DNA from 2 places in the Streptomyces sp. NPDC107528 genome. Region 1 is predicted to be linked to the other one. Evidence: riboswitches for the same ligand, from Rfam matches in the RefSeq annotation. Region 1 holds a riboswitch; the other holds the start of a gene.
What was found. A riboswitch is a leader RNA that binds a small molecule or an ion and turns the genes downstream of it on or off. The one in region 1 is predicted to bind glycine.
Positions count from the first base shown of each region.

Region 2: another riboswitch for glycine. It lies ahead of gcvT (glycine cleavage system aminomethyltransferase GcvT); the one in region 1 lies ahead of gcvP (aminomethyl-transferring glycine dehydrogenase).

Region 1 is NZ_JBVKAV010000012.1:5,899-16,683, reverse strand. Features, by position in the region: gene ACZ7L5_RS33420 (hypothetical protein) at 1-443, shown strand, start outside; gene ACZ7L5_RS33415 (hypothetical protein) at 421-735, opposite strand; partial or broken gene ACZ7L5_RS33410 (DUF1707 SHOCT-like domain-containing protein) at 875-1,000, opposite strand; gene ACZ7L5_RS33405 (TOBE domain-containing protein) at 1,109-1,504, shown strand; gene ACZ7L5_RS33400 (TOBE domain-containing protein) at 1,607-2,026, shown strand; gene gcvP (aminomethyl-transferring glycine dehydrogenase) at 2,259-5,144, opposite strand; glycine riboswitch at 5,321-5,417, opposite strand; gene ACZ7L5_RS33390 (PRC-barrel domain-containing protein) at 5,532-5,939, shown strand; gene ACZ7L5_RS33385 (DNA polymerase IV) at 6,222-7,703, opposite strand; gene ACZ7L5_RS33380 (MerR family transcriptional regulator) at 7,835-8,497, opposite strand; gene ACZ7L5_RS33375 (bifunctional nuclease family protein) at 8,760-9,233, opposite strand; gene ftsR (transcriptional regulator FtsR) at 9,319-10,056, opposite strand; gene ACZ7L5_RS33365 (FHA domain-containing protein) at 10,098-10,785, opposite strand, start outside.
Region 2 is NZ_JBVKAV010000013.1:55,784-66,568, forward strand. Features, by position in the region: gene ACZ7L5_RS35495 (serine/threonine-protein kinase) at 1-361, shown strand, start outside; gene ACZ7L5_RS35500 (hypothetical protein) at 358-2,256, shown strand; gene ACZ7L5_RS35505 (L-serine ammonia-lyase) at 2,275-3,642, opposite strand; gene glyA (serine hydroxymethyltransferase) at 3,727-5,001, opposite strand; gene gcvH (glycine cleavage system protein GcvH) at 5,017-5,394, opposite strand; gene gcvT (glycine cleavage system aminomethyltransferase GcvT) at 5,516-6,637, opposite strand; glycine riboswitch at 6,676-6,801, opposite strand; glycine riboswitch at 6,802-6,900, opposite strand; gene ACZ7L5_RS35525 (AAA family ATPase) at 7,069-7,743, shown strand; gene ACZ7L5_RS35530 (enhanced serine sensitivity protein SseB) at 7,825-8,625, shown strand; gene ACZ7L5_RS35535 (enhanced serine sensitivity protein SseB C-terminal domain-containing protein) at 8,807-9,607, shown strand; gene ACZ7L5_RS35540 (ABC transporter permease) at 9,970-10,785, shown strand, end outside.

The DNA.
Region 1 (10,785 bases):
CGCTGGCCTTCCTCGGCATGACCCTGCTGGTCGACCTGGACGGGGAGACGCTGACACCGCCCCGCGCCCTGCTGTGGCTGGCCCTGACCGCTCTGCTCTTCACGATCCTGCTCCCCCAGCGGGTGACCGCGGGGCCGGGCTGGCTGGCGGTGCGTGGCCTCGTACGACGGCAGTCGGTGCGGACGGACGCGCTGGTGGCCGTACGACAGCACGGCCGCGTCTCCGCCCTGCTGACCCTGCGCGACACCGACGGCTGCCGCCTGGACCTGGATCCGCGGATCCTCGTCGCCAACCCGCTGCTCTGGCACGAGTTGGACACCGGGGTACGGCGCTCGCTCGAACGCGGGACGCTCCTCGAAGGCACGGACGTGGTCGAGCGGTTGGGGCATCAGATCGACGACGCCACGGCACAGGCCGTGCTCAGGGCGTCGGGGATGTTCTGAACGCCGTGCGCCGCGGGGGACGTACCACTATTCGGCCGTACTGCATCCGCCCGGCGATCTCGACCCGCAGGACGACCGGCGCACTTGCCTCAGCGGCCGGACGCGTCCTGACCTTGGCGTAGTCGATCGCCAGGGAGTCGGTGTCCACCACCATGCCGGGCCGCGTGACCAGCCTCAGTGTGCCGCCGCGCATGTCCAGGTCGATCCGCAGGGCCCCGCCGGCCATCACCGCCTGCGTGAAGTCGAGGGTCACATCGCCCCAGGACGACTCGATCTCCAGCCGTCGGGGCACCACCCACTCCCCGCACCGCCGAACCGCCCTGTTGCGCGATCCGGACGACGTCCTTGACCTCGACGCCGCCCGGCGCCGCCGGCAGATCCACCGTCAGTTCGGCCAACTCGCCCACCGTGCGGGCGGAGAGAGCGGCGGTCACCCGCTCGTCCAACTCCTCAATGGTCAGCCTGCCCTCCCCCGCCGCAGCGTTCAGCACGTCCACCGCGCGGTCCCGGTCCACGTCCGAAGCACGCAGCCCCGTGTGCGACAGCTCAGCCGCCATACCCTCACCCCGTTCGAACCCGACCGCCCCCACTGACGCCATATCGCGTTATACCCAACGGCCAACCCACTGCCTCGAGTTCCCCGCCCGGCCCCTATCGTGACCGGCATGCAGTCCTACACGATCGGCCAGGCGGCGCGGCTGCTCGGCGTGAGCCCCGACACCGCGCGCCGCTGGGCGGACGCAGGCCGCGTCGCGACCCACCGCGACGACACCGGACGACGACTCATCGACGGCAAGGACCTCGCCGCGTTCTCCGTCGAACTCGCCAGGTCCGGCGCCGACGGGGAGGAGGCCTCCTACACCTCCGCCCGCAACGCCTTCCCCGGCATCGTCACCGCGATCAAGCTCGGCGACGTCGCGGCCCAGGTGGAGATCCAGGCCGGCCCGCACCGACTGGTCTCCCTCCTGACCCGCGAGGCGGTCGAGGAACTGGGCCTGGAGGTCGGCATGGAGGCCACCGCCCGCGTGAAGTCGACGAACGTCCATATCGACCGCACGTAACCGGACAGTCGACGCCGTTACGGTAGGGACCGGAGTCCGCAAACCCGTACAAATCCCCATCCTCTCCCGCTCCCACACCAACCGTCTGCGAGGCGTCCCTCCATGAGCCTGAGCATCCGCAACCAACTCCCCGGCACCGTCACCGCCATCGCCCCCGGCGAGGTCATGGCAACCGTCAAGGTCCACCTCGACGGCGGTCAGGACCTCACCGCGGCGATCACCCTGGACGCCGTCGAGGACCTCGGCCTGGCCGAGGGGACCGGCGTGACCGCCCTCGTGAAAGCCACGGAGATCTCCCTCGCCACCGCACCGATCAGCGGCCTGTCCATCCGCAACCAACTCCCCGGCACGGTCACCGGCATCGCCACGGGCGGCGCGATGGCCTCGGTGAAGATCGCCGTGGACGGCGGCGTCGTGACGGCGGCCATCACCAGGGACGCCACCAACGACCTCGCCCTCGCGCCCGGAATGCCCGTAGTCGCCCTGGTCAAGGCGACGGAGGTGGCACTGACGACGGCGTGACGCGGGAGGGCTCCGCCCGCCGACGTGAGGCCAGACGGGTGCCCCCGCCGCCGGCCTGACGCACGGGGGCTGCCCCCACCGGCCCGACGCACGGGGGCTGCACGCACCGACCGCACGCACAAGGGCCGCACCCCGGCCTCACGCACGAAGGCCGCACCCCGACCTCACGCACAAGGGCCCCGCCCGGCCGAACACGGCCAGAGCGGAGCCCTCGATCATCTACGCCGGTGCGTCAGCCCTCGTACGCATCCATCGGCGGGCAGGAACACACCAGGTTCCGGTCGCCGAAGGCCTGGTCGATCCGGCGCACCGGCGGCCAGTACTTGTCGGCGGCCGACACCCCGGCCGGGAACACGGCCTCCTCGCGGCTGTACGCGTGCTCCCACTCACCGCCCAGCGCACCGGCGGTGTGCGGAGCGTTCCGCAGCGGGTTGTCGTCCGCGGGCCACTCACCCGACCCGACCTTCTCGATCTCCGCACGAATGGCGATCATCGTCTCGCAGAACCGGTCGAGTTCGTTCAGGTCCTCGGACTCGGTCGGCTCGATCATGAGCGTTCCGGCCACCGGGAACGACATCGTCGGCGCGTGGAAGCCGTAGTCGATGAGCCGCTTGGCCACGTCGTCGACGCTCACCCCGGTCGCCTTGGTCAGCGGCCGCAGGTCGATGATGCACTCGTGCGCGACGAGCCCGCCCGGCCCGGTGTAGAGCACCGGGTAGTGCGGCTCCAGCCGCTTGGCGATGTAGTTGGCGGACAGCACCGCCACCTGCGTGGCCCGCTTGAGCCCCTCGCCGCCCATCAGCCGTACGTACGACCACGAGATCGGCAGGATCCCGGCCGAACCCCACGGCGCGGCCGAGATCGGGCCGACGCCCGTCTCCGGCCCGGCCGCGGGCTGCAGCGGGTGGTTCGGCAGATACGGCGCCAGGTGCGCACGCACACCCACAGGGCCGACGCCCGGACCGCCACCGCCGTGCGGAATGCAGAAGGTCTTGTGCAGGTTCAGGTGCGAGACGTCACCGCCGAAGTGCCCCGGCTTGGCAAGCCCCACGAGGGCGTTGAGGTTGGCGCCGTCGACATACACCTGCCCGCCGGCCTCGTGCACCTGAGCGCAGATGTCGGCGACGTGCTCCTCGAACACCCCGTGCGTCGACGGGTACGTGATCATCAGCACCGACAGCTCGTCCCGGTGCTTCTCGATCTTCGCCCGCAGATCCTCGACGTCGATCTCACCGTCGTCGGCGGTCTTCACGACGACGACCTTCATACCGGCCATGACGGCGCTGGCGGCGTTGGTCCCGTGGGCGGACGACGGAATCAGACAGACGGTGCGCTGCTCGTCCCCGTTGGCCCGGTGGTACCCGCGTACGGCGAGCAGCCCGGCCAGCTCACCCTGCGACCCGGCGTTGGGCTGCAGCGACACCTTGTCGTAGCCGGTGACCTCGGCGAGACGTTCCTCCAGCTCGCGGATGAGCGTCAGATAGCCCTGCGCCTGCTCGGCGGGCGCGAAGGGGTGCAGCTGCCCGAACTCCGGCCAGGTGACCGGCTCCATCTCGGTCGTCGCGTTGAGCTTCATGGTGCAGGAGCCCAGCGGGATCATGCCGCGGTCGAGCGCGTAGTCGCGGTCGGCGAGCCTGCGCAGGTAGCGCAGCATCGCGGTCTCGGAACGGTGCTGGTGGAAGACGGGGTGCGTGAGGACCTCGTCGCTGCGCAGCAGCCCGCCCGGAAGGGCGTCCTCGGCTCCCTCGTCCAGCGCCTCGACGTCACCCTCGACCCCGAACGCCGTCCATACGGCACCCAGTTGGGCCCGCGTGGTGGTCTCGTCGCACGCGAGGGACACGTGGTCGGCGTCGACGAGGCGCAGGTTGACGCCGTTCTGCCGGGCGGCGGCGACAACTTCGGCGGCCTTCTCGGGCACTCGCACGGTCAGCGTGTCGAAGTAGGAGCCGTGCACGACCTCGACACCACCGGCCGTGAGGCCCGCGGCGAGGACGGCGGCGTACCGGTGAGTGCGCCGGGCGATACCGCGCAGCCCGTCGGGACCGTGGTACACGGCGTACATCCCGGCCATCACCGCGAGCAGCACCTGCGCGGTACAGATGTTGCTGGTCGCCTTCTCCCGCCGAATGTGCTGCTCACGCGTCTGGAGAGCCAGCCGGTACGCCCGGTTCCCGTCGACATCCACGGACACACCCACGAGCCGCCCCGGCAGGCTGCGCGCGAACTTCTCGTGTACGGCCATGTAGCCGGCGTGCGGCCCGCCGAAGCCCATCGGCACACCGAACCGCTGCGTCGTCCCGACCGCGATGTCCGCCCCGAGCTCACCGGGGGACTTCAGCAGTGTGAGCGCGAGCAGATCGGCGGCGACGGTGACGAGGGCGCCGAGCTCATGGGCCTGCTCGATGACGGGCTTGATGTCCCGTACGACGCCGGAGGCGCCGGGGTACTGCACCAGCACGCCGTTGATCTCACGCCCGGCGATCTCGGCCGGAATGCCGTCGCTGAGGTCGGCGACCACGACCTCCACGCCGGTGGGCTCGGCACGGGTCTCGATCACGGCGATGGTCTGCGGAAGCACGTCCGCGTCGACCAGGAACAGCCCCTTCTTGTTCTTGCCCATCCGCAGCGACAGAGCCATGGCCTCCGCCGCGGCGGTCCCCTCGTCCAGCAGCGAGGCACCGGAGGTCGGCAGTCCGGTGAGGTCGGCGACCATGGTCTGGAAGTTCAGCAGGGCCTCGAGCCGCCCCTGCGAGATCTCGGGCTGATACGGCGTGTAGGCCGTGTACCAGGCAGGATTCTCCATGACGTTGCGCAGGATGACCGGCGGCGTGAAGGTCCCGTAGTACCCGAGCCCGATCATCGAGTCCAGCACCTGGTTGCGATCGGCGAGCGATCGCAGCTCGGCGAGCACCTCGGCCTCGGTGCGCGCCCCCGGCAGTTCGAGGGAGTCGGCGTTCTTGATCACATCCGGCACCGCGGCGGCGGTGAGTTCGTCGAGCGAGCCGTACCCGACCTGGGCGAGCATCTTGGCCCGAGCCTCATGATCAGGACCGATATGACGCTGCTCGAACGGAATACCCTGCTCGAGCTCGGAGAGCGGAATGCGATGGGCGGTCATTGCGGAGGCCTCCTGGTCTGACACGACCTTCGAGGGGCACCACGGCGCGGGTACCCGGACGGCCTCCCCCTCTGTCATCTCAACCTGAGAGCTTCACCGGGTCACCACAAGGTGCCCGGTTTTCACCGTCGGTGAGAGCGGAGGCCATCGACACCCGCCCTGCTTTCCAGAGTGACCTCGTCCGTGCGGTACGTGTGCCTGAGAGATTCCGGGGAGGATTTGCTCCTTCGGCGCCTCCGGATGGTTCCCGGAGGACTCTCCCGCACGGGGTCAGCAGCCGCTAGCCAGCCTACCAGCGGGGTCAACGCACGGTCCTTCGAGTGGCCGGGCTCACCAATGTGCCCTTTCGTAGTGCTTACGGATGAGTTGCGACCAAGTGGAGGGCCCGTGCAGACCGACATCGATCCGCGCAATCTGATCGGCCGCAAGGCTTTCGACCGCAACGGCACCAAGATCGGCACCATCGACGAGGTCTACCTCGACGACGCGACCGGAGTGCCGGAATGGGCGGCGATACGCACCGGTCTGTTCTCCCGGGACGCCTTCGTCCCCCTGGAGCCCAGCGATCTGGTCGAGGGCAGCCTCCACGTCCCCTTCGACCGCGCCCTCATCAAGGACGCCCCCGATTTCGGCGTGGGCCGCCACCTCTCCCCCGAACAGGAACTCCAGCTCTACCACCACTACGGCCTCGACGTAACGTCCGCGCCCCCACCCCCCGACCGGGACTTCGGCAACCTGGCAACCACGGAAACCCCGGACGACAACGGCCCCCGCACATCCCGCCCTCACTCCTGAAGACGCCCCCTTCCACCGCACATCCCCAGGCCCACGGAGGTCACGCCCACCTCCGCGCGGTCGAGTTCTCTTGCCCCAGCCGCACCCCATCGCAACGCAACGCCGCGGCGGCGCCCACCCGGCAGCCGACCTCACCCAGCTGCGGGCAGCCGTGCCGCTGGGGCGGCACGGGTGGGCGCAGCGGCACCCCGCAAGCGCGGGCGAGCGACCCACCCCCCTTCGGCGCCCCCAACGCCGGGCCCCCGGGGCACCAACCCGCGTCCGGTTCCGCCCGCCCCCGCCCTACCCAGGCACCACAGGCGGCGCCTCCCCCACGCCCCCACCGCCCCGCTCCCCTTCCCGCCCCAGGAGACCTGCCTCCACGCCTAGAACCCCACCAACCCCATGCCCCCCACCTCCCGCATCTCCCCCGGCGCCCCCATACCTCGCCCGCACCAACGGCAACGGATCCGCTGCCTCCAACCCCGGATCGTCGACCCGGAACGTCCGCACCCGCCCCGGCCCCGACGACTCAGGCGTCTCGAACCGCACAGTCACCCGCCCCAGCCCACTCCCCTGCACCCACCCGTGCCCGTGCTCGACGTGCCGCACATCGTGCCCCGCCACCCACCGCCGCTCGACGGGCGGCGCAGCCTCCCGCTCCGCAAAGGCCTCCTCGGGATCGCCCTCCTCGCCGTGCTCGACCCGCTCCCCCGCCACCTGCGCGAACAGATCCTCCTGCGTGTAGTCGGCCAACCCGGTGACCCCGACCCCCAGCAGCCGTACCCCACCCGTCGTGTCCACGGAATCCAGCAGCCGCAGCGCGGCCTCGCGCACCACACCCGGGTCGTCCGTCGGCCCACGCAGCGTCTCGGACCGGGTCAGGGTCGAGAAGTCGAACCGACGCACCTTCAGCACGATGGTCCGCCCGGACAGGCCGGCCCCCCGCAGCCGCCGAACACAACGATCGGCCAGCCGCTGCACCTCCAGCCCCACCCGGACCCGGTCATGAATGTCCACGTCGTACGTGTCCTCGACCGACACCGACTTGGCCTCCCGCTCGGCCACCACGGGCCGCTCGTCGTGCGCCAGCGCCATGGCGTACAGGGCATGCCCATGAGCCTTCCCCAGCAGCCGTACGAGCTCGTCCTCACCCGCCTCGGCGATCTCGTCGACCGTGTGGATTCCGGCCCGCCGCAGATGGTCCCCGGTCGCCGGCCCCACCCCCGGCAGGGTCCGCACCGACATGGGCGCGAGCAACGCCCGCTCCGTCCCCGGCTCGATCACCACCAGCCCGTCGGGTTTGGCCTCCTCCGAGGCGATCTTCGCCAGCATCTTGGACGCGGCGAGGCCCACCGACCCCGCGAGCCCGGTGACGGCCCGTATGTCGGCGCGCAGCTTCACTCCCACCAGCCGCGCGGACTCCTCGTCCCAGGCCGCTCCTCCGGCCTCCAGGTCCACGAACGCCTCGTCCAGGCTCAGCGGCTCCACCAACGGCGACAGCTCCCGCAGCAGGCCCATCACCTGCTCGCTGACGTCGCGGTAGATCCCGAAGCGCGGCACGAGATACGCGGCATTGGGCGCCAACCGGCGCGCCTGCCCCATGGGCATCGCCGAGTGCACCCCGAACACCCGGGCCTCATAGGACGCGGTCGCGACGACTCCCCGCGGACCGAGCCCGCCGACGATCACGGCTTTGCCGCGCAGGCTCGGCTTGGATGCCTGCTCCACCGAGGCGTAGAAGGCATCCATGTCGAGATGCAGGATCGTAGGCGCGTTCCTCACATCTCCGATGCTGCCTCACGTTACTGACAATGCCCTGCTGCAACCGCCTGATACGCCGCCCAGGCAGGCCCATCGACCCCATTCCGCCCGCCGCCACACTGCAACTGCGACGGCGTCCCGGCGAGGGCTGCTCAGACCGCCCGGTTTCGCCGCCGAGCCAGCTCGTCCGCCGGATTGTGCCCGACCAGGGTCTCGCCGGTGTCGATGCGCTCCCCGTGCAGCTGCGACAAGGCGCTCTCGACGTCCCGCCACACCACACCCACGGCGATCCCGAAGACCCCCTGCCCACCCTGGAGCAGCGCGTGCACCTCGTCCGGGGAACTGCACTCGTACACCGTCGCACCGTCGCTCATCAGCGTCAGGCGCTCGAGATCCCGAAAGCCGCGCTCCCGCAGATGCTGCACGGCGGTACGGATGTTCTGCAGTGACACACCGGTGTCCAGGAACCGCTTGACGATCTTCAGGACGACGACGTCCCGGAAGCTGTAGAGCCGCTGCGTCCCGGACCCGTGAGCGGGCCGCACGCTGGGCTCGACAAGGCCGGTGCGCGCCCAGTAGTCCAGTTGCCGGTATGTGATGCCCGCGGCCGCGCAGGCCGTCGGACCGCGATAGCCGATCTGCTCGGTCGCCATGGACGCCGCCCCTCCGCCGCTGCTCGGCACGGCCGTCGGTCGCTGCGGAGCGTGATCGGCCGCGCTGCCCTGAAGCGGGCTGGTGTGAAGCGGGTACGGGCCGCTCGCCCCGAGACTGCGTCCGGGGGCACCCCCAGCCGTACCGTCGCCGCTGCTTCTCACGCCGACCTCCGTCCTTGACCTGCCTTCTCGACGGTAGGCAGTCACCAGGGGTGCGTCAACGATCGCCACACTCGGCACGCCGAGTGATAATCACCCTAGGAGTGGTTTCCCGTGCCCCACCGCGGGGAAAGGCTAGCCGAATGCGCTCGAAGCAGGCCGCAGGACGCTCTCCCTCGCCGCTGGCAAATGCCGGCATTTGAGCCGTAACGGACTGTGGGCCCCGCCACCACGGACCGCGAGTCCGCCGGGCGCCCACACCGCCTCACTGGCTGCTGGTGCCGAAGTCCTCGGGCGAGATCTGGTCGAGGAACTCGCGGAACTTCTCCACCTCGTCCTCCTGCTCGTCCGGAATCGCGATGCCCGCGTCGTCGAGCACGCCGTCGCTGCCGTAGATCGGCGTTCCGGTGCGCAGGGCCAGCGCTATGGCATCGGAGGGGCGGGCGCTCACCTCGACGCCGCTGGCGAACACCAGCTCGGCGTAGAAGACGCCCTCACGCAGATCCGTGATGCGTACTTCGGTGAGCTCCTGGCCGACGGCCTCCAGCACGTCCTTGAACAGGTCGTGGGTCAGCGGTCGCGCGGGGGCCATGCCCTGCTGGGCGAAGGCGATAGCCGTCGCCTCCCCCGGCCCGATCCAGATGGGGAGGTAGCGGTCGCCTCCCACTTCACGCAGGAGCACGATCGGTTGGTTGGAGGGCATTTCGACCCGGACACCTACGACATCGAGCTCGTTCACACAGCAACCCTAGGCCGTGCTCGGGACGTTTGGGTAGTCGGGCCGAGAACGGGTGGCCGATCCGGGCTCCCCGCCCCCGCCCGGCTCAGGGCAGCCGCACGCCGAGAGCGGTCTGCACCAGGGCGGCGTGCAGCTTCACAGCCAGCCCCGCCAGTTCCTTCGTACGCGCCTCGGCATGAGCCCTGGTCTGCGGATTGCGGTGCCGCCGCAGAGGCGCCACGACCTGGTCCACCAGCCCGGCCTCACGGTCGGCGGCGGCCTTCATCACTCGCAGATGCCGTGGCTCGATCCCGAATCGCCCCAGCTCGACGACGAGCGAGGCCACGGTGACGGCCTCCGCGTCGTACGCCCCGTCGGGAAACGGGGCGATCAGGCCGTACGACTCCCATTCCGCGAGCTCCTGCTCAGCGATCTCGGCGGCGAGGAGCAGCTCGGCCCGCCCGATCCGGGCCGCGGTGGGAGCCTCGACGGGCTCCAGGACCGTTTCTCCATCGCGCTGCCGGCACACGGTCGGCAGTGGTGCTGCCTCACCGCGCTCCATGGCGTCCAGATGCTCGCGGATCACCTTGAGCGGCAGATAGTGGTCCCGCTGCATCCGCAGGACGTGGCCGAGCCGCTCGACGTCCTGCGCACTGAACTTGCGATACCCCGAGGGGGTCCGCTGCGGCTCGACGAGACCCTCCGACTCCAGGAAACGGATCTTGGAGATGGTGATGTCAGGGAACTCGTCGCGCAGCACGTTCAGCACTGTGCCGATGCTCATCAGCCGACCGTCCGTGGCGGCGATGCCGTTTCCGGCACCGCCGCTCGGTGTTTTCAGCATGGACCTTCCCTGGGTCTCCCCGGACGGGCTCCGGGGGAGGGTCAGTAGCCCCGCTGGCTCGCGTAGAAGACCAGCCGGTACTTGCCGATCTGCACCTCGTCACCGTTGTTCAGAGCGACCTGGTCGATCCGCTCGCGATTGACGTACGTGCCGTTCAGGCTGCCCACGTCGGCCACCGTGAACGAGCCGTCCTGAGCGCGACGGAACTCCACGTGCCGGCGCGAGACCGTCACGTCGTCCAGGAAGATGTCGCTCTGCGGGTGCCGCCCGGCCGTGGTCAGATCGCCGTCCAGCAGGAAGCGGCTGCCCGAGTTCGGACCGCGGCGCACCACCAGGAGCGCGGAGCCCAGCGGCAGCGCGTCGACCGCCGCCTGCGCCTCCGGAGACAACGCAGGGATCGCCGTCTGACCGGTGGTCTCGGCGTCGTAGGCCTCAAGGCCGGAGATGGAGATCGTGGAGGTCGTCTCGGAGGGACGCTCGGGCGTGGCGCCCGGCCGCAGCGGGGCGCCGCAGTTGGAACAGAAGCGGCTGTTCTCCGCGTTGCGGTTACCGCACCTCGTACACACCAGGGCCGACATCGGGGAAAACCCTCCACCCGTACTTGAGGTTGACGGTTGCCCGAAACCTATGTCGCCGGACTGGCCAGGGTCAACTGACGGCGCGCCCTGACCACCGGAAATGTCACCACCCGGTCCAGGCACCTGGTCCCTGAACAGTGGGCGCTGGCCC
Region 2 (10,785 bases), on a different contig from region 1:
GAGCCGGGACGTCCACGGGCTGCTGCGCCGGCACGCCGGCCAGGCGTGGCTGCGCCCCTTCGACGCGATCCGCCGCTGCACCCTGCACATCGCGTCCGCGACCGGCGGCCAGGAGGACCAGGGCCGCTATCCGGCGGGCGCGGGGCCCCGGCGGGTGCTGGAGCCGCTCGTCGCGCTGCTGGCGATGCACGGGCTGATCCGAGTGCCGGGCGGCGCCGAGGCGTTCGCCGTGGGCGAGGCGCCCGCGCTGGAGGCGGTGCCGTGGGACGAAGCCGGGGGATTCGACGCGACGTCCGCAGGATTCGAGAGGTCCGAAGGCCCCGAGGAGCCCGAGGGATCCGAGGGAGGGGAACATCGGTGAGCGACTTCCAGGACCGGGGCCCGGTCCACCAGGCCGTCTTCCGCTGGGACGGCAACCACGGCCGGCAGGGCACCGGCATGAACGCCGTCGCGCACTCCTGCGAGCCCGAGCGGGCCGAGGAACTCGGCCGGGAACTGGGCCCGTTGCTGTGGGTGTCGGGCGCGGCGGCGGCACGGCCGAGCGTCGTGCGCACCGTGTCCCGCGACGGTGATGTCCTGCTCGTCCAGCGCTGGCCCACCACCGACCGGGGCGGCCGGCCCAGCACGGTCAGCCATGTCCTGATCGGCGACCGAGACACCCTCAGGGTCCGTGAGTGCCTCGGACTGGCGTACCCCGGCTGGCGCAAGCAGGAGAGGGCCGAGCAGGCGTCGGGGCGGCTGCCCGAGATCGACTCCGCGAGACTCGACGACCTCGCGCACAAGCGGCTGCCGGAGATGCTGGAACGGCTGCCGAAGGTCGCGCACGCGCTGATCCTCACCACCGCGGAGCTGCTGCGCGATCCGACGCAGCGGGTGTCGCTGCTCCTGGAGGAGGAGACCCCGCGCGACTGGCCGGACCGGGACGCCGTACCGCTGGTGTATCTCGGGCTCTTTCTGCTGTTCGGGCGCTGGCTGGAGCAGGAGTGGACGTTCGCCACCTGCGACTCCGTCGACACCCACGCCCTGCGGCTGATGGCCGTCCCGCGCTGGGAGCCTGATACGGGCGGTTCCGGCCCGCTGGCCAGGGTCATGGGCCGCCCGCACGGCAAACCACGCTTCGAGCACAAGGCGGCGACCCGGCTGGTGGACTACCTCCTCGCGCACCGGGAGGCGGCTCCTGGCGTACCGCAGCTCGTCGGGGAACTCCCCGACGGCGCGACCCTGGACTGGGAGCGACGCCGTGACCGGCTCTGGAGAATCCTGGGGGAGGAGAGGGAGCAGGACCGGGATCGGGATCGGGATCGGGAAGCGAGGCGAACGCGGGACCGGGAGCCGGAGCGGCCCACGACACCCGCCGCCGCCCGGGCCACCGTCGCCCCGGAGCCGTACGGAGAACCGTATGCGAGCCCCGCACCCGCGACCTCTCCGGCGACGCCGCCCCCTGCCCCCGTGACGCCACCGCAGCCATTCCGGCCGCCGCACACCCACGGGAGCCCGAACGGCCACGACACCCACGCCCTGTATGCCCTGCGCCGGGACCTGCGCGAGTACCGGCGCGGGGACGGGAGCCGGCGCAGCCTCCTGATGGCGGATCTGCGCACGCGGCCCGACGAGGTGCTCCTCGGCGAGCTGCGTTCCGCCGAACTGCCGCGGGACTCGGTGGAGCTGCTGCTGAACGAGCTGGGCCGGCCGGACCGTGTCGAGGCGCGTGACCTGGACGTGCGGCACGAGCTGTGCGCCGAGGTGCTGCACAGGAACCTGTACTTCACCCCGCAGACGGCGAACGGGGAGCAACCGTCGAGGAAGGCCATGACCGACCTCTCGGCCGGCCTCTTCACCTGGGCCGTCGCACCGCTGGCCCGCGACGAACGCTATCTGCGCGATCTGCAGGAACTGCTGTACCGCATGAGCCGGGACCCTCACCCCACCACGGGCAACTGGCTCCGGCAGAGCATCATCGAACCGGCGAACGGAAGGATCCCCGACCTGCCGCCGGTGCTGTGGAGCCAGCTCCTGCGGGACGCGATGAGCCGTAACGAGGGGCCGCCACCCGCACCCGCCCTGCCCCGCCCCATGTCCGTGCCCCCGGCACCCCAGGCGATCCCGGCCCCCGCGCAGCCGTCCGCCTTCACGCCGGAGCCGCCCACCGCCATGGTGCGGATCTCCGACCTGATGAACAACCCAGGCTGCTTCATCGGAAGCAGCCTCGTCGTGATCGTCGTACTGCTGGGGGTCGCCCTGATGCTCTTCGTCTAGCCGGCGATCCGTGCGGGATCAGCACTCGATGATGTTGACCGCCAGCCCGCCCCGGGCCGTCTCCTTGTACTTCACGGACATGTCGGCGCCCGTGTCCTTCATGGTCTTGATGACCTTGTCCAGGGACACCTTGTGCGAGCCGTCCCCGCGCATGGCCATCCGCGCCGCCGTGACCGCCTTCACGGCGGCCATGCCGTTGCGCTCGATGCACGGGATCTGGACGAGGCCGCCGACCGGGTCGCAGGTCAGGCCGAGGTTGTGCTCCATGCCGATCTCGGCGGCGTTCTCGACCTGCTCCGGGGAGCCGCCGAGCACCTCCGCGAGCGCGCCCGCCGCCATCGAGCAGGCGGAGCCGACCTCGCCCTGGCAGCCGACCTCGGCGCCGGAGATGGACGCGTTCTCCTTGAAGAGCATGCCGATCGCGCCGGCGGCCAGCATGAAGCGGACCACGCCCTCCTCGTCCGCGCCGGGCACGAAGTTGATGTAGTAGTGCAGGACGGCCGGGATGATGCCCGCAGCGCCGTTCGTCGGGGCGGTCACGACCCGGCCGCCCGCCGCGTTCTCCTCGTTCACGGCCATCGCGTAGAGCGTGATCCACTCCATGGCGAGCGCCTTCGGGTCGCCCTCGGAGCGCAGCTTGCGGGCGGTGTTCGCGGCGCGGCGGCGGACCTTCAGGCCGCCCGGCAGGATGCCCTCCCGCGACATCCCCCGCGACACGCATTCCCGCATCACCTGCCAGATCTCCAGCAGGCCCGCGCGGATCTCCTCCTCCGTGCGCCAGGCCCGCTCGTTCTCCAGCATCAGCGCGGAGATCGACAGGCCCGTCTCCTGCGTCAGCCGCAGCAGCTCGTCGCCTGTGCGGAAGGGGTACTTCAGGACCGTGTCGTCCAGCTTGATGCGGTCAGCGCCGACCGCCTCCTCGTCGACGACGAAGCCGCCGCCCACCGAGTAGTACGTCTTGGCGAGCAGCTCCCCGCCGGACGCGTCGTACGCCCACAGCGTCATGCCGTTCGCGTGGTAGGGCAGTGCCTTGCGGCGGTGCAGGACCAGGTCCTCGTCGAAGGAGAACGGGATGTCGCGCTCACCGAGCAGCCGCAGCCGGCCCTCGCTCTTGATCGCCTCCACCCGCTGGTCCGCCGTCTCCACGTCCACCGTGCGCGGCGAGGCGTCCTCCAGGCCGAGCAGCACCGCCTTCGGGGTGCCGTGTCCATGGCCGGTCGCGCCCAGGGAGCCGTACAGCTCGGCCCGTACGGACGCGACGGAGTCCACCAGACCCTCATTGCGCAGCCGGCGGGCGAACATGCGTGCCGCGCGCATCGGACCGACCGTGTGGGAGCTGGACGGGCCGATGCCGATCGAGAACAGGTCGAAGACCGAGATGGCCACGGGGGACTCCTCAATACGGGGTGGAACAGGGGCGTGGGGCGTCCCGCTCACCTACGAGTGTGCGGGACACCCCACAAAAAGGAACTACTTGTTCAGACCGGGGTACAGCGGGTGCTTGTCCGCGAGCGCCTTGACCCGGGCCTTCAGCGCGTCCGCGTCGTAGGACGGCTTCAGCGCCGCGGCGATGACGTCCGCGACCTCGGCGAAGTCCTCGGCCGTGAAGCCGCGGGTGGCCAGGGCGGGCGTGCCGATGCGCAGACCCGAGGTCACCATCGGCGGGCGCGGGTCGTTCGGGACGGCGTTGCGGTTGACCGTGATGCCGACCTCGTGGAGACGGTCCTCGGCCTGCTGCCCGTCCAGCTCCGACTCACGCAGATCCACGAGGATCAGGTGCACGTCGGTGCCGCCGGACAGCACGTTCACGCCGGCCTCGCGGGCGTCGGCGGCGGTCAGACGGTCGGCGAGGATCCGCGCACCCTCGACCGTACGGCGCTGGCGCTCCTTGAAGTCCTCGCTCGCGGCGACCTTGAAGGAGACCGCCTTGGCCGCGATCACGTGCTCCAGGGGGCCGCCCTGGAAGCCCGGGAAGACGGACGAGTTCAGCTTCTTCGCGAAGTCCTTCTTCGCGAGGATGATGCCGCCGCGCGGGCCGCCGAGCGTCTTGTGCGTGGTGGAGGTGACCACGTCCGCGTGCTCGACCGGGTTCGGGTGCAGCCCGGCCGCGACCAGACCGGCGAAGTGCGCCATGTCGACCCACAGGTACGCCTCGACCTGGTCGGCGATCCGGCGGAACTCGGCGAAGTCCAGCTTCCGCGGGTACGCCGACCAGCCGGCGATGATCACCTTCGGGCGGTGCTCCTTGGCGAGCCGCTCGACCTCGGCCATGTCGACCAGGCCGGTCTCGGTGTCCACGTGGTACGGGACCACCTTGAACTGCTTGCCGGAGAAGTTCAGCCGCATCCCGTGCGTGAGGTGGCCGCCGTGGGCCAGGTCCAGGCCGAGGATGGTGTCGCCGGGCTGGGCCAGCGCGAACAGGGCGGCCTGGTTGGCGGAGGCGCCCGAGTGCGGCTGGACGTTGGCGTACTCGGCGCCGAACAGCTCCTTGACCCGGTCGATGGCGATCTGCTCGGCGACGTCGACGTGCTCGCAGCCGCCGTAGTAGCGGCGGCCCGGGTAGCCCTCGGCGTACTTGTTCGTGGCGACCGAGCCCTGCGCCTCCATGACCGCGACCGGCGCGAAGTTCTCGGAGGCGATCATCTCCAGGGTGGACTGCTGGCGCTCCAGCTCGGCGTCGAGCGCGGCGGCGATCGCCGGGTCGAGCTCGTGCAGGGGCGTGTTCAGAAGCGACTTGTCAGACATAAGGGGTGTAACTCCTCAGCCGGCGGTGTGGGCGACGTACTCATCGGCGGAGAGCAGGTCGGCCGGCTCCTCCGTGATGCGCACCTTGAACAGCCAGCCGCCCTCGAAGGGGGCCGAGTTCACCAGTGCCGGGTCGTTCACGACGTCCTCGTTGATCTCGGTGACCTCGCCGGTGACCGGGGAGTACAGGTCCGACACCGACTTGGTCGACTCCAGCTCGCCGCAGGTGTCACCCGCGGTCACGGTCGAGCCGACCTCGGGGAGCTGGGCGTAGACGACATCGCCGAGCGCGTTGGCCGCGAACTCGGTGATGCCGACCGTCGAGACGCCGTCCTCGGCGGTCGACAGCCACTCGTGCTCCTTGCTGTAGCGCAGCTGCTGGGGGTTGCTCATGGCCTGAATTCTCCTGTACGCGCGGGAGTGGTGATGAAGGGGGGACCGCTGGAAACGTGCGTGAGCAGCGCAAATGTGCGCAGGCTCACGCATGGGCCGCTGCCAGTCTCTACTTCTGGAGCTACTTCTGCCGCTTGTAGAAGGGCAGCGCCACGACCTCGTACGGCTCGTGGCTGCCGCGGATGTCCACGCCGACCCCGGCCGTGCCCGGCGCGGAGTGCGCCGCGTCGACGTACGCCATCGCGATGGGCTTGCCCAGCGTGGGGGAGGGCGCACCGGAGGTGACCTCGCCGATCACCTCGCCGCCCGCGACGACCGGGTACCCGGCACGCGGGACGCGACGCCCCTCGGCGATCAGGCCGACCAGGACGCGCGGCGGGTTCTGCGAGGCACGGTCGGCGGCCTCGGCGAGCGCCTCGCGCCCGACGAAGTCGCCCTCCTTCTCGAACTTCACCACCCTGCCGAGCCCGGCGTCGAAGGGCGTGAGGGACGTGGTCAGCTCGTGGCCGTACAGCGGCATGCCCGCCTCCAGCCGCAGCGTGTCACGGCAGGACAGGCCGCACGGGATCAGGCCGACGCCCTCGCCCGCCTTGGTCAGCGCCTGCCACACCTCGACGGCGTGCTCCGGCTTCACGAACAGCTCGAAGCCGTCCTCGCCGGTGTAGCCGGTGCGCGCGATGAGGGCGGGGACACCGGCGACGGTGCCGGGCAGACCGGCGTAGTACTTCAGGCCGTCCAGGTCGGCGTCCGTGAGGGACTTGAGGATGCCGGGGGACTGCGGGCCCTGCACGGCGAGCAGGGCGTACGCGTCCCGGTCGTCACGGACCTCGGCGTCGAAGCCGGCGGCCCGCTCGGTCAGCGCGTCCAGCACGACCTGGGCGTTGGAGGCGTTGGCGACGACCATGTACTCGGTCTCGGCGAGCCGGTAGACGATCAGGTCGTCCAGGATGCCGCCGTCGGCCCGGCAGATCATGGTGTAGCGGGCGCGGCCGATGCCGACGGAGGCGATGTTGCCGACCAGGGCGTGGTTCAGGAGCGCCGCCGCGGCGGGGCCGGTGACGGTGATCTCGCCCATGTGGGAGAGATCGAAGAGCCCGGCCTGGGTACGCACGGCGTTGTGCTCGTCGCGCTCGGAGCCGTAGCGCAGGGGCATGTCCCAGCCGGCGAAGTCGGTCATCGTCGCGCCGAGCGAGCGATGCAGGGCATCGAGCGCGGTGTGACGGAGTTCTTCTGTACTGCTCATCGGACGGTTTTCTCCCAAGGCATGACGGGCGAGGTCGTTCCTCCCCATCTGTCATCGGAACCTGAGAGGTTCGCCATGACCGGCGAGGGCCAGGTCACGGCTTGCACCTTGGGTGGAGTCACGCCTCTTCTCGACGAAAAGGGGGACTCGCTTTTCAGATGTGCCTCGCCCGCGCGGTAACGGTGCCTGAGAGATTCAAGGGAGGGACTTGCTCCTTCGGCGCCCCAGCGATGCACTGCTGGGGACTCTCCCGCGCGGATTCAAACGGCCGGTATGCAGTTGGCGCGGACATCATTGCACGCCTGGCTCGTCTTCGGCAGGCCACGTCTGTAACGGGGTTGTGGCAGGAAGTGAACGAAAATGCGAGAGATCATCCATTACCTTCTCTTTACGCTCAGTGGGGATGGGGAATCCTGAACCGGAGGAGGACGATGACGGTGAAGCGCACCACGGCGTACGCCACGACGTCGGGCATCGCGCTGCCCAAGCAGCCCGCGGCCCCGGCCGTCGAGGCTCCGGGCACGCGCGTCGCACCGGTGGTCCGTGACCTCCGCGAGCGCTCCGGCCACAGCCCGCACGTGCTGCTCTTCGGCCCCGAGGACCTCGTCGTGATCACGGGACTGCCCGGCAGCGGCAAGTCCACGCTGATGCGGCGGACGGTGAAGGGCGCCCGCATCGACTCCCAGGACACCCGGGACCGCTGGGACGCCCGCATGCCCGGCTTCCTGCCCTACGCCGTCTACCGCCCCCTGGTCCGTCTCGCGCACTACGCCGGCCTGCGCCGCGCCGTGCGCTCCGGCGAGGGCGTCGTCGTGCACGACTGCGGTACGCAGGCGTGGGTGCGCGCCTGGCTGGCCCGCGAGGCCCGTCGCCGCGGCGGCACCCTGCACCTGCTGCTGCTCGACGTCGACCCGGACACGGCCCTGGAGGGCCAGCGCGAGCGCGGCCGCGGCGTCTCGCGGTACGCCTTCCTGCGCCACCGCAGGGCCGCGGCCCACCTGCTGCGCTCGGTGGAGAAGGGTCATCTGCCCCCGGGATGCGGCTCGGCGGTGCTGATCGACCGGGAGGCGGCGGGCGTACTGCGCCGGATCGGGTTCACGGGCTGACCGGCCGGGGACCTGTACATGACGGCCACCCGCTAGCCTTTTGAGCCACAGCAGCGGTTCACAGCAGGCGGTTGAGAGTAGATGGACTTCCCAGCGGAACTCCCCGCGGACTTCCCGGCAGGGGCACACCTCCACTCCCACGGCGGGTGGCCCGGCAACGAACTGGAGGAGGTGCTCTCGGCCTCCCTCGGTCTTCCCTCGGCCGGCGGCCGGATCATCGAGGTACTGGGCCGCAGCTTCGTCTGGGTACCCCTGCCGGCCGGCGGCGGCCCGTCCAGCGGCCCGCTGGACCTGCCGACCGTGGAGATCGAGGGCCAGGCGTACGTGCCGGTCTTCAGCTCCGAGGAACAGTTCCGCCAGGTCGTCGGCTCCCACATGTCGTACACCATCGCCCCCGCGGTGGAGTTCGCCCGTGGTCTGCCGCCGCAGGTGGGCATCGCCGTCAACCCCGACGGCGTGGTCGGCGTGCCGTTGCCCCCGGCTGCGGTGGCCGAGCTCTGCCGTGTGGGCCGCACCCCGCTGGACGGCCTCACCTCCGGGGGCCGTGTCAAGCTCTACGAGCCCGACTGGCAGGACGACCCGATCGACTTCCTCGCGGTGGCGTCGGCCGAGTTCGCCGAAACCGGCGTGGTCACGACGGCCCGCCGCTGCCTCGCGTCGATCGAGACGGCCACCCCGGTGATGTTCATCGGCGTGGAACTCTCCCTCTGGGAGGGCGACTTGCGCGCCATCCCCATGGACGCCCTGGCCCGGGCCCTCGGCCGAGCCCCGGTCCCGTGGCCGGTCAACCTGGTCCTGCTGGACGTGGCCGAGGACCCGGTGATCGCCTGGATGCGCGGGCAGGTGCGCCCCTTCTACCAACGTGACTTGCAGCGTCCCTGAGGGGCAGCGCCCCTCCAGGAGCGCGGGGCTGTATCGAAGTGCGGCTCCGCCGCGCGGGCGCGACAAGCCACATGTGACCCGCAGTCCGCAGACCACAATAGGTCCCGAGCTCTCCCCGGCTCTCCCGGCGGAGCGCCTAAGCTGAGGGACAAAGCCATGTTTCCCGAAGGGGCGGTAAAAGGTGAGCGCGAGCGGCACCACCTCGACCGGACAGGTCGAGCACATGCTGCGCCAGGTGACGCCCGGGCGCTACGACGCCTACGAGGCCCTCCTGCGCGCCCTCGCCACCCCGTCCTCCGGCCAGGTCTGGATGCTGCTGTGGCACGGCCAGGGCGGCTCCCCGGACGCACAGTACGGAAACATGGACGTCGACGGCTACGGCTACGCCCCGTGCGTGACCTCCGCCCAGGAGCTGTCCGCCAGCGGCTGGAACCGCAGCTACGAGGTCGTCGACGGCATCGACGTGGCCCGCACCCTCTACCCGGACCACTACGGCCTCTGGCTGAACCCGCACGCCCCGGGCGGCGGCGTCGGCATCCCGTGGCTCGACCTGCGCCGCATCGCCACCGGCCTGGACCGCCAGCCCGCCGGCCCGCTGCGCCTGTCGGAACCCGGCATCGAGATCCCGCAGTTCTACGCCCTCCTCGCGCAGAACGCCCACCGCACCCCGGCGGTCCGCTCGCTGCGCCGCGCCTGGGTGCAGCCGGCGCTCGGTGCGCCGTATCTCGCCATCGGGCTCGACGTGTACGACACCAGCCCGCCCGCGGTCGACTCGGTGCGCTCGATGATGTCGCAGTCGATCGGCGCGGTCCCCGACGGGCTGCCCGTCTCGACCGTGGCGATGTCCGACGAGGACGACCCGGTCGCCATGTGGATGAGAGCGAGCGCCCGCCCGTTCTACGACCGCGAGGCACACGTCGCCGCCCCCGCGCAGGCACCGGCGGCCGGTTACGGCTACCCACCGGCACAGGGCCGTTACTGATCATTCATCGGCTAACCTGCTGATCGGTCGGCAACCCGAATGTCGTAGGTGCAAAGGGTCTTCGACTGCGGTTTCCCAGGTCGATCTCCGCGCGTAGATGCGATCGGAAGGTCCCGGTCCGCCCTCATACGCCCCAACTGGCCCCCGTCCGGCGGTCGATACCCACTGTTCGGATAACGGAACCCCTCAGACAGCATCACGGTTGCGCATCCTTTCCCCGTCAGCTCTGGCAACAGATCGCCAAAGCGTTGAAGACTCCCGGCAAGACACGGGCCGGTCGGTCCTGTGTACGAGTGGAAGCAACCGCTACAGCGGCAGCCAGGGGGGTCGGCAACCGCCGGCCGAGAGGGGTCAATCTCACTGTGACCGCACCGATCGAGACAACCGGAGCGGAGGCCGGAGCGCAGCCCGAGGCCGTTCTCGCCGGAGTCAAGAAGAGCCAGATCGAGGGGCGTTCGCTCTCCCAGATCGCCTGGATGCGCTTCAAGCGCGACAAGGTGGCGATGGCCGGTGGCATCGTCGTCATCTGCCTCGTGCTGATGGCGGTGCTCTCCAAGCCGATCCAGTGGGTGTTCAACCTCGACCCCAACAAGTTCAACCAGGACCTCATCGACCCGGCCCTGCTCGCCCCCAAGGGCGGCTGGGGCGGCATGAGTTGGGACCACCCGCTGGGTGTCGACCCCCAGTACGGCCGCGACATGCTCGCCCGCATCATCGACGGCTCCTGGGTGTCGCTGCTGGTCGCGGGAGGCGCCACGCTCCTGTCCGTGTGCATCGGCACGGTGCTCGGCGTGATCGCCGGGTACTACGGCGGCTGGATCGACAGCGTCATCAGCCGGTTGATGGACACCTTCCTGGCGTTCCCGCTGCTGCTGTTCGCGATCTCCATCTCCGCCTCCGTCCAGGACGGTTTCTTCGGACTCGAAGGGCTTCCGCTGCGCATCTGCGTGCTGATCTTCGTGATCGGGTTCTTCAGCTGGCCTTACATCGGGCGCATCGTGCGCGCTCAGACCATGACCCTGCGCAGGCGGGAGTTCATCGAGGCCTCCACGAGTCTGGGTGCCCGCGGGCCGTACATCCTGTTCCGCGAGCTGCTCCCCAATCTCGTCGCGCCGATCCTCGTCTACGCGACGCTGATCATCCCGACGAACATCCTCTTCGAGGCTGCGCTGAGCTTC